DNA from 2 places in the Ochrobactrum sp. 19YEA23 genome. Region 2 is predicted to be linked to the other one. Evidence: predicted binding sites of a transcription regulator. Region 2 holds the regulator's gene; the other holds the start of a gene.

Region 1 (5,791 bases), on a different contig from region 2:
GGGCATCGTCTCGACCATTTCGGCCACAACCCCGGTCATCATCTTGCCGCTGCTCTGGCTCAGGACGGGCGAGCGCCCTGCCGCAGGCGCATGGCTTGGCGCGGCCTTTACCGTGGTCGGTATGGCGCTTATCTTTATGCGCTGAGACGTCTTTCGCCTTTTAGGGCCGTTCGGCTTTGCTGCGTGCCATCCAGCGTTCACGGAAAGCGCGGCGACGCGAGCGCCAGCGCGGGCGCGGAAGCGGCTGCGCGGATGCCTTGCTGCGCATCGCCGGGGGTGGCGACAGCAGGCGGATAATGAACAGAATGCAGACACCGATGGTGAACAGCCAGAAGATTTCGTCGGTCAGATCGTTGATCATTGTCTCGTTCCAGCGGTTCGTCCGGCACTCAATAAGCTGAATATACGGCGTCGAATTGATGCTTTTGAAAAGAAAGATAGAGCATCGATCCGATTGAATCGGATCGATGCTCGTCAGTAAAATAGATAGCTTCTGGCAAAACTAAGTCCAAGTCACGTTAGCGTGCTTATTTGTGAAGCTGGCTATTGTGTCACTGCCTTTGGCTTCAGGCGCAGGATAAGCGGCACGAGCACCAGTGCGACAGCCGGGAAAACCAGCCAGTTGATCGTTTCCCAGCCGGACGCATGCAGCAGCGATCCCGCGAAGAACGACGCGCAGGCAACCGTGCCGAACATGATGAAATCATTGGCGCCTTGCGCCTTGCCGCGCTCGGCTGGCGTGTGACAGTCGGTGACCATTGCGGTTGCGCCGATGAAGCCAAAGTTCCAGCCGATGCCAAGCAGGATCAGCGCCATCCAGAAATGGCCGACATCGAAGCCGCCGAGTGCAACGGCAGCCGCCCCGGCAATCAGCACAAGGCCGAGCGCGGTGATCTTTTCCTTGCCGTAGCGGGCGATCAGCTTGCCGGTAAAGAAGCTTGGTCCGAACATGGCAAGCACATGCCATTGAATGCCGAGCGCTGCGTGATCGACCGAATGACCATGGCCAACCATGGCGATAGGTGCAGCCGTCATCACAAAGGTCATCAGGGCGTAGGAGCAGACGCCTGCCGCGACCGACAGGATGAAGCGCGGCATTTTCAATATTTCGATCAGGGGTCTTCCGGTGTCATTGCTGGCATTGGCCGCTTTGACAGCCTTGGGCGCGCGCAGCATGGACAGGACCGGCAATGCGATGAGGCCGAGCACCGCCTGGCTGAGGAAACTGCCGGCGAACATGGCATCGGGGATCGTGTCGCGGGTCCAGATCACCAGCTGCGGCCCGACGATTGCGGCGATGAGCCCGCCAACCATCACATAGGAAATTGCCTTGGCTTTCATGTCGCCGCTGGCGGTGTCTGCGGCGGCGAAGCGATAGCTCTGCACATAGGCGGCATAGAGACCTGCTGTCAGCGTGCCAAGGCAGAAGATCAGGAATGATGCGGAGAAAATGCCAGCGGCTGCGACAAGCCCCGCCGTCGCGCCGACAAGCGCACCAATCATATAGGCATTGCGCCGCCCGAGCTGCCGCATCAAGAACGCGGCAGGCAAAGTGCCGAGCGCCAGTCCCAGATTGAACAGGCTGACGGGCAGGGTGACGAGGGCCGGATCGGACGACAATTTCTGCCCGACAAGGCCGCCGAGCGAGATGACGATAGGCGGGCTCGACGCACCGAGCGCCTGCGCCATCGTCAGGATAAGAATATTGCGGCGAACGGACGAATTATCGGTCATTTTTTCCCTCATACAACGACGCAGGAAACTAGCGTCATAGTTGTCTGCCGAATAGAGGAAAAATATTCCAAATCACCGAAGTTCGGTTTTCCCGCGCTTTCTCAGGGAAAGTCTTCAAAGCTTCATTGGACAGTCAAGCACATGTCACGAAGCCAGCTTACCGATACCGCAGAGCTAACTTGGAACGGGGACATTCCATGCATCGGTATTTCGGCACGTCGACCATTCTCGCCAGCCTTCTGGCTTTCACCATTGTTCCGGCATCGGCGGAGGAAAAAGCATTTCCTGCCACGCTGAAGGCCCATGCGATCCTGCCAGCTAACACGGTCATCGCGGCACCGGATGGTGCGGCAGATCATTTGAAGACCTCCGGCAAATTCACCACAGCAGACCGCAAGCGTGCTGAAGGCATCGGTACGATTGAAGGCAAGGATGGCGTGCGTAAAACCGGCGTTTCGCTTCCCTTCGACGGCCAGCCTGTGCAGGGCTTTTCGGGCATCAAGACCATGGAAGACGGCAGCTTCTGGACGCTGTCGGACAATGGTTTCGGCACGAAGTTCAATTCGCCCGACGCCATGCTGATGCTGCACAATGTCAAGTTCGACTGGGACAACGGCAAGGTCGAGCGCGTGAAGACCCTATTCCTCAGCGACCCGGACAAGAAAGCACCATTCCCGATCGTCATGGAAGGCGCGGAAAAGCGTTACCTGACTGGCGCGGATTTCGACGTGGAATCGATCCAGCCCGTGGCGGATGGTTTCTGGGTGGGCGAGGAATTCGGTCCGTTCCTGCTGAAATTCGATACTGACGGCAAGCTGACGGACGTGTTCTCAACGCAGGTTGGTGAAACGCAGGTCGTCTCGCCGGACAATCCAAAGCTCGCCTTGCCGGCCAATCCGAGCCTCAAGCTTCCGGTTTACAATCTGAAGCGTTCGGGCGGCTTTGAAGGCCTTGCCATGTCGAAGGACGGTTCGAAGCTCTACGGTCTCCTCGAAGGCCCGCTTTTCGTCGATGGCGCACCGGAAAAGACCGACAGCGGCAAGACTGGCCTGCGCATCATCGAGTTCAGCGTGGCTGACAAGAAGTGGACGGGCCGTTCGTGGCTCTATCCTCTGGCTGAAGGCGGCGAAGCGATTGGCGATTTCAATATGCTGGATGCCAGCACGGGTCTGGTCATCGAACGCGACAACGGTGCAGGCGTTGCGGAAAAGGCTTGTGCCGATCCGAAGAAGCCGCAGCCGGATTGCTTCGACGTGCCGTCCAAGGTCAAGCGCATCTACAAGATTTCCTTCGATGACAGCAATGTCGGCAAGGAAGTGCGCAAGATCGGCTACATCGATCTGCTGACCATTGCAGACCCGGACAATAAGCGCCGTCAGGGTGGTCATGACGCCATTTACGACATGCCGTTTGTGACGATCGAGAATGTCGACCGCGTGGACGATACCCATATCATCGTCGGTAACGACAATAATCTGCCGTTCTCGGCAGGCCGTTCGCTCGACAAGGTTGACGATAATGAGTTCGTGCTGCTGGAAGTCGGCGAATTCCTGAAAGCCGAATAAGTCGACTGCCCCGTGATTGAAGAAAAGCCGCGAGACAATCTCGCGGCTTTTCTGTCTGTGCACGACAGAAGTACCGACATGGAAGTTTTCTTCGCTCGCAGTTATGGTGCAGCAAAACTTCTATGGAGGAAGCCGTTGAAGATTTTCATTTTCGGCAGTGTGAATGTGGATGTCAGCGCACGAATGGCGGCGTTGCCACGTCCGGGGCAGACGGTGAATGCGTCGGGCTACGGGATTGGTCTCGGCGGCAAGGGCGCCAATCAGGCCGTGGCTGTCGCCAAGCTCGGCGGCGATGTGCGCTTCGTCGGCGCGGTCGGCAACGATGCCTTCGGTGATCTTGCCGTCAAGCAGATGCAGGAATTCGGCCTCAACACAGATGGCGTGCGGGTGACTGACGGTGTCGAGACAGGCATGGCGATCATTCAGGTCGACGAGGCTGGCCAGAACACGATTGCCGTTTGCGCGGGGGCCAATGCACATTGGTCGGCAACCGATATCGATGCGCACGCCGCGGACATTGCCAAAGCGAAGATCACGTTGCTGCAGCGCGAAGTGCCGCATGAGGCCAATCTGGCGGTTGCGAAAGCCGTGCGTGCTTCAGGCGGGCAGGTGCTGTTCGACCCGGCTCCGGTTGGCGATGCCAGCCGCATGGCGGATCTGATTGCGCTTTGCGACATCATCTCGCCGAACGAGACCGAGGCCGCCGAAATCACCGGCATCGAGCCGACCGATTTGGCCTCGGCGGAAGCGGCAGCCCGCAACCTTCTGGAACGCGGCCCCAAGACCGTCATCCTCAAACTTGGCAGCCGTGGGGCATTGCTGGTGACCGCGGGTGAGGTCAGGCATTTCGAGCCGTTCAAAGTCAAGGTCGTGGACACGGTCGCGGCAGGCGACAGTTTCAATGGCGGTTTCGCGGTCGCCTATGCGGCAGGAAAATCGCTGCATGATTGCGTGCGCTTTGCGTCCGCCTCGGGGGCGATTGCGGTCACACGGGCAGGTGCAGGCGCGGCAGCGCCGACTGCAAGCGAAGTGGAAGCGCTGATCGCCAGCGCCTGAGTTTCAGTTGTAAACAAAAAGCCGCGCTGGCTGGACCAGCGCGGCTTTTTTCATTTTGACGAGAGATCAGAGCGTCGCCAGACGTTCCGTCAGAAGCGTGAAGAAACCATCGGCATCGACATCCTTGATGAACAGCGCGTTCTTCGGGCGGTCGGTCACTTCCCACCAGTCGACGACCGTTTCGCCGATGGTCAGCTCCGAATTGATCTCGATTTCCACATTGCAATGACGGCCGGAATAAAGCTCTGGCTTCAACAGATAGGCGATGACATTTGGATCGTGCAGTGGGCCGCCATCGGTGCCGTATTTCGCTTCGTCATAGCGCTCGAAGAATTCGAGCCATGCCGCGACCACTTCGCCGACATGGGTGCCGAGACCGCGAATGGCGGCGATGCGCTTTTCGGTGGTCAGCACTTTGTGGGTGACGTCAAGCGGCAGCATGGTGATCTGGATGCCGGATTTGAACACGACCGCTGCGGCATGCGGATCGACATAGATGTTGAATTCAGCCGAAGGCGTGATGTTGCCGCCTTCGAAATAGCCGCCGCCCATCAGTACGATTTCCTTGACGCGCCCGGCGATCTTCGGTTCGCGGATCAGCGCGGAGGCAATGTTGGTCAGCGGTCCAAGCGGGCAAAGCGTGACAGTGCCTGGTTCTTCCTTCATCAGCGTTTCGATGATGAAGTCAACGCCGTGCTGCGCCTGCAGCGGCATGGTCGGCCTGGGCAGATCATAACCGTCGAGGCCGGTCTTGCCATGCACGTTTTCGGCGGTGACAAGCGGGCGTACCAGCGGGCGGATGGAACCTGCAAACACCTTGGTATCCGTCTTCTTCGCCACTTCGCAGATGGTGCGCGCGTTGATTTCCGTGCGGGCCAGCGGGCCGTTACCCGCAACGGCGGTAATGCCGAGAATGTCCAGTTCCGGGCTTGCCAAGGCCAGCAGAATGGCGACGGCATCGTCCTGACCGGGATCGGTATCGATAATAATTTTACGGGCCATGATAGGTTTCCTAATAGGGGATTTAAAGAGCGTTGCGCGCTGCATTGACCGTCTGGTCGACAAGCGCTTCGAAAGAGATTTTCGCCGGGCGGCGCATATAGGTGACGATGTCGTCGGCCAGCAGCGGCTTCGACCAACGCTCGGCGATGATGCGAGGGCCGTACTGGATGGCGATCATGCTGAGAATCTGCGCTGCGTTGCAGTCGACATCATGACCAATGCCGCACACGATTTCGAGCGTGCGGTCGAAATCGCCGTCGCCGAACCACAATGCGATGACCTGCGCCGCTGCATTCGGATAGACGTGGATCCAGTTATACTCGGCATATTCCGCATCGCATTTCGCCCATGCATCCTGCCAGCTGTTTGCGGCATGGCAGGCATCGAGCGTGAATGCCAGAACAGCGCCATATTCCGTTTCGGTTGAAAACAGC
Region 2 (5,791 bases):
AGCGATCTTTTCCAGCGCCGGCTGATAGGCCTTGGAATTGGCGCGATTGGCGCGCGAAACCTTCGCGGCGTCCTGGCTGGATAAAAGCATCGGATTGTCGGCAGCAATTGCAAGACGCGCCGCACCTTCGGAATAAGCCTTGGCCATGCCCTCATAGAGCCAGGTCGAAGCACGGTCGAAGCTTGCATCCGGCGCATTTTCATAGCGGGCCAGCGCAATCTGGTCATCGGCGAAGAATGGCGTCACCAGACCAGCGCCCGCCTTATAGGCATGTTTGGCAATCAGTCGTACCAGCGGCAAGGCAATAACCGGCGCCGTGATGATCAGATCCTGCCCCTCACGCAATTGCAGGCCGACGCGGACGGCCACTTCAGCCAGCCGTTCGAGCTTCACCGGATCAATGACGGGATTTTGCATATCGTGAGCCATGGGCTGCAGACCTCTTTGATGCGAAAGCGCCTCCCTCAAGAAAGGGGGCGTCATGAAAGAATCACTTCTGTACACTCGCCGCCAGTTTATCAGATGGCGCAATTAAACCACGTTCTTTTCAGGATATGGTCTATACTGGATACCGCGGTCAGCAATATGGAAAGCAAAGAGAATGAATAAGAAAGCGCTTGTATTATTGGGACTTGCGGGCCTGCTGGCCGGTTGTGTCACCATGACGCCGGAAGAGCGCCGCGCTGCCGATGAACGGACCTGCCGGGGTTATGGGTTCAAGCCGCAGACCGAAGCATTTGCCAATTGCCTGATGCGCCTCGATCTCGACCGCCGCGCAGATCGCCGCGCCTGGGAAAACCGCGTCGATTTCTACGACCAGCCGATCATGCTCTATCAGCCGATCTATCGTCCAGTTGTGGTTCGCCCCCGGTAGTTACGGCAATTCGCATAGCTAAAATGAAAAATGCGGGCCAATCGGAAAGATCAGCCCGCACCGAAACCGTTCAAATCAACTTATAGAGGCGTTTCCGGCCGGTCCTGCGACAGGAGCAACGCGCCGATTGCATCGGCCTGCTTCTGGTCTGCCGCTGCATATCCGAGCGATTGCGGCGGGCTTGCAGGCGCCGACGTATCGAATTGCGGCTGATAGGACGCAACCTGCTGAATCTGTGGCTGTGCCTGTGCTGTCGCTATACCATTCTGGTGCGAGAGGCGATTGCCACGTGCCTGCGGGCCAAGGCCGCTGCCCCGTATAGAGGTTTCCATCTTTGCGGCATCCGCCAGCGCGACCTGTACGGTGGGCGCTGCTTCCGGCACTGGACCGGCCTGTGGCAGCGTCACGTCATAAGACGGATCTTGCGGCGTGGATGGCGACTGCGGCGAATAGGCGAGAGCCAGATTGTATGGCTCCTGCGGCACCGGGTTCTGCAACGAGCCGTCGCGGTTGCGCTTCTCGTAGAATGAATTACCGCCGGCAACCAGCACGTAATGCATGTTGTTATACGGGAATGACAGACCAGCCGTGTGGAAGAACATGGCGTTCTTCAGCTTTGGATGGCGCTGGCCCTTCAGCACGGCGTCAGCAGCTGCCTGAACGTCGGGCAGCTTGCCCGATTCCATCCTGCGGCTGAGAACGCCCGGTGCGAACTGGTTCTTCTGACCGACAACGCCACAAATAGTATCCGGATAACGGCCCGATGCGAGGCGGTTCATGACGACCGTACCGACAGCCATCAGACCATCAGGGCTGGAACGGTTCGATTCGAAGAACATTGCGCGCTCGAGGCACTCCTTGTCCCTCGCCGTGTAGGTATAGGTCTTGACGCCGTTAACCGACTTGACGTGGCTTGCGGCCGCCGTCTTCTCAGTCTTGGCTGTGGTGCCGGTCGTCGTGCAGCCCGTCATTACGAAGGGCGCTACGAGCAGTCCTGCCAATACAGGCAGCTTCCAATTACCAGCGCGCGTCAACGGCTCAGTCTCATATTCAGGACCCTTAACTGAAGCAGTCGATCCGAAGGCCAATAATGACCGGTACGGGTCTAGCTGCGGTGCAAGTCAAAGCAGGCGAAGATCAAAAATCAAACAACCTGCCGTCGCTCGTCTTCTTCAAGGTTTTGGAATTTTTAGGCCAAAAAAAGGCAATGGGTCAAATTCCGAAATTGCTGAAACCATCGAAACGGCCACAAATGAAACCCGAATCACGAGCGTAATTGCCCACACAAACCATTCAAAACTATTAATAATTTCTTAATGAACCTACAGAAAAGAGATAAACCTTTGATTTGATGGAAATCATAGTTCCTCAATACAGGCCACATCGCTGCCTTAATTCGCAACTGCTGTAAAATTTTGATATATCTTGCTTCATCCGGTTGGGAAAATCTGCGGCGTAACTGTTTTAGCAAGTCCTGCGCCGGTTCCTTCAACTTTGATGCAAGCTACGTAACATTCCGTGAGATTGGCCATTTTTGGCCTTTTCAGCACCTCATCTGACCGAATCGGGTGGAGCAGGCAACTGGCAAAATGGGCACGTCTGAAAGTGATCGAGCCCGCCTTTCGGTCACGAAAGACGGGCTCGAAGAGCAGTTTCTATTGAAGTTCGATCAGCCGAAAGAATAACCGGCGCCGCGTACCGTGCGGATCGGATCAAGCGCGCGACCCAAGTTGATAGCCTTGCGCAGGCGTCCGACATGGACGTCGACGGTGCGATCATCGACATAGATGTCCGGTCCCCAGACACCATCGAGAAGCTGGCTGCGTGAGAACACGCGGCCCGGCGACATCATGAAATATTCCAGCAGGCGGAACTCCGTCGGTCCAAGACGAACTTCCTTTTCTTTGCGGTAAACACGATGCTGCTGGCGGTCGAGCACCAGATCGCCCACCTTCAGCACATGCGACAGCAGGCTTGGATTAGCGCGGCGCAGCATGGCCTTGACGCGGGCCAGAAGCTCAGGCGTCGAGAACGGCTTTACGACATAATCGTCGGCGCCGACGCTCAAGCCGCGAACGCGTTCGCTTTCCTCACCGCGGGCGGTCAGCATGATGACCGGCAAACGTTCCGTCTCCGGCCACTGGCGCAGACGGCGGCACAGTTCGATGCCCGATACGCCAGGAAGCATCCAATCGAGGATGAGAAGATCCGGTACGTTCTCGCGCAGCGCGATTTCAGCCTCGTCGCCGCGTAGCATCGTATCCACCTGATAGCCTTCGGCCTCAAGATTGTAGCGCAGCAGAACGCTCAGCGCCTCTTCGTCTTCCACCACAGCGATTTTGGGTACCTGTGACATCCAATATTCCCTATTAAAATCCAGCGAGCGGAAGATACACGTCCCCCTATCGACCGCGTGCCGCCGCGCTATTCACTCATTCTCCACCGCATTTGGAGCTCCTTTCGGCAAAGCCGTCCTGATGTGCTCCAAACGCAGCGCTTACTCAGGGCTTGCGTGCCTCATCCACGACGATGCCGTGGCTCAGGTCTTCTTTCGGTCGTTCGGCAGGCATCTGCAGGCCGGTCACGATGTAATAGACGGTTTCCGCGATGTTGGTCGCATGGTCGCCGATGCGCTCGATATTCTTGGCGCAGAACAGAAGATGCGTGCAGGCGGAAATATTGCGCGGATCTTCCATCATATAGGTGAGCAGCTCGCGGAACAGCGAGGTGTACATGGCGTCGATCTCATCGTCGCGATCACGCACGATATTGATCTGCTGCACCGAGCGCGACGCATAGGCGTCGAGCACGTCCTTGAGCTGGGTCAGCGCCAGTTCGGCCAGCGTTTCAAGACCGCGATAGAGCTTGACCGGCTGGCGGGACTCCGAAACGGCGGCAACGCGCTTGGCAATGTTCTTGCCCAGATCGCCAACGCGCTCCAGATCGGCGGAGATGCGGATCGAACCGATAATCTCGCGCAGATCGACAGCCATCGGCTGACGCTTGGCGATGATCATCACGGCCTTGTCGTCGATTTCGCGTTCGCTGGCGTCCAGGATCAGGTCGTCTGAAATGACGCGCTGGGCAAGGGCGTTGTCTGCATTGACGATAGCGGCGACCGACTGTTCGACCATACGTTCCGCATGTCCGCCCATTTCGGCGATCTTGTGGGTGAGAAACTTCAGTTCCTCATCGTAGGAACGAACGGTATGCTGAGACGGCATGGTAGACCTCGTAATATAAATTGCGGGGAAGCCGCACTTCTGTTTTTGCTAGCGCAGTCCGCGGGCAAGGGAGGCTTGTCCCCCGCCCTCGTTGTTAGCCAAAGCGTCCGGTGATGTAGTCCTGCGTGCGCTTTTCGGTCGGCGCAGTGAACATCGTTTCCGTGTCGCCCACTTCGACCAGATTGCCGAGATGGAACATGGCGGTGCGCTGCGAAACACGGGCCGCCTGCTGCATGGAGTGGGTGACGATGACGATGGTGTAGTTCTGGCGCAGTTCGTCGATCAGCTCTTCCACCTTTGCCGTAGCAATCGGGTCGAGCGCCGAGCAGGGTTCGTCCATCAGAATGACTTCCGGGCTCACCGCAATCGCACGGGCAATGCACAGGCGCTGCTGCTGACCGCCGGAAAGACCCGTGCCCGCATCGTGGAGGCGATCCTTCACTTCCTCGAACAGGCTGGCCTTCTGAAGGCTCGTCACGACGATTTCTTCAAGATCGGTCTTGGAGCGGGCCAGACCGTGAATGCGCGGGCCATAAGCCACGTTCTCGTAGATCGTCTTCGGGAACGGGTTCGGCTTCTGAAACACCATACCCACACGGGCACGCAGTTCCACCACATCGATCTTCGGATCGTAGATATCCTCATTGTCGAGGGTGATCTTGCCACCGATGCGGCAACCTTCAATCGTGTCGTTCATGCGGTTGAGCGAGCGAAGGAATGTCGACTTGCCGCAGCCGGAAGGACCGATCAGCGCCGTCACCATCTTTTCCGGAACATCCAGGTTGACATCGAAAAGGGCCTGCTTCTCACCATAGAATACGCAAACCTTGTCGCCGCGCATCTTTACGGAACTGGTGTTGGCGTTCATCTTTTCTCCTACGGCTTTCTCGAGAGTACGTTCTGTCATCAAGTTCATAGCTTCGACTCCCGTTTACCAGCGGCGCTCGAACCGGCGGCGCAGAATGATTGCTGCAATGTTCATCACGGCCAGGAACAGAAGCAGGACGATGATAGCGCCGGACGTGCGTTCCACAAAGGCGCGTTCTGCTTCATTGGCCCACATATAGATCTGGACAGGCAAGGCGGTCGCCGGTTCCATCGGGGTGGACGGAACATCCGCCACGAAAGCCACCATACCGATCAGCAGAAGCGGAGCGGTTTCACCGAGTGCATGGGCGAGCCCGATGATGGTGCCCGTCAGAATGCCGGGCGCGGCGAGCGGCAGGACGTGATGGAAGACCATCTGCGTCTTGGAAGCGCCGAGGCCGAGCGCAGCGGCGCGGATCGATGGCGGCACCGCGCGCAATGCGGCGCGCGTCGCGATAATGATCGTCGGCAGTGTCATCAGCGTTAGAACCAGACCGCCGACCAGCGAAGCCGATCGTGGCAGGCCGAAGAAGTTGACGAAAACCGCCAGACCCAACAGACCGAACACGATGGACGGTACGGCTGCGAGGTTGTTGATGTTCACCTCGATCATATCGGTCCAGCGGTTCTTCTTGGCGAACTCTTCCAGATAGATCGATGCGGCGACGCCGATAGGCAGAGCCAGACCCAGCACGATCAGCATCATATAAAGAGAACCGACCAGCGCCACACCGAGACCGGATGTTTCCGGGCGGCTCGATGCGCCATAGGTGAAGAGGCCGGTATTGAAGGCTTCCTTCATGACGCCTTCTTCCGAAAGCGTCTT

What was found. The regulator PhoB, encoded in region 2, activates phosphate uptake and scavenging genes when phosphate is short. The targets are predictions, from matches to a motif close to TGTCATNNANCTGTCAT.
Region 1: a site for PhoB is predicted at 1,844-1,860, ahead of QBD01_RS21405 (esterase-like activity of phytase family protein). Genes of this name have one in related genera too.

The regions. Positions count from the first base shown of each region.
Region 1 is NZ_JASAMQ010000010.1:66,066-71,856, forward strand. Features, by position in the region: gene QBD01_RS21390 (DMT family transporter) at 1-145, shown strand, start outside; gene QBD01_RS21395 (hypothetical protein) at 161-361, opposite strand; gene QBD01_RS21400 (MFS transporter) at 544-1,734, opposite strand; gene QBD01_RS21405 (esterase-like activity of phytase family protein) at 1,932-3,299, shown strand; gene rbsK (ribokinase) at 3,378-4,355, shown strand; gene QBD01_RS21415 (nucleoside hydrolase) at 4,422-5,357, opposite strand; gene QBD01_RS21420 (ADP-ribosylglycohydrolase family protein) at 5,380-5,791, opposite strand, start outside.
Region 2 is NZ_JASAMQ010000001.1:304,236-310,026, reverse strand. Features, by position in the region: gene QBD01_RS01420 (aminopeptidase) at 1-429, opposite strand, end outside; gene QBD01_RS01415 (hypothetical protein) at 602-874, shown strand; gene QBD01_RS01410 (cell wall hydrolase) at 955-1,908, opposite strand; gene QBD01_RS01405 (hypothetical protein) at 1,965-2,150, shown strand; gene phoB (phosphate regulon transcriptional regulator PhoB) at 2,544-3,230, opposite strand; gene phoU (phosphate signaling complex protein PhoU) at 3,376-4,098, opposite strand; gene pstB (phosphate ABC transporter ATP-binding protein PstB) at 4,193-5,014, opposite strand; gene pstA (phosphate ABC transporter permease PstA) at 5,030-5,791, opposite strand, start outside.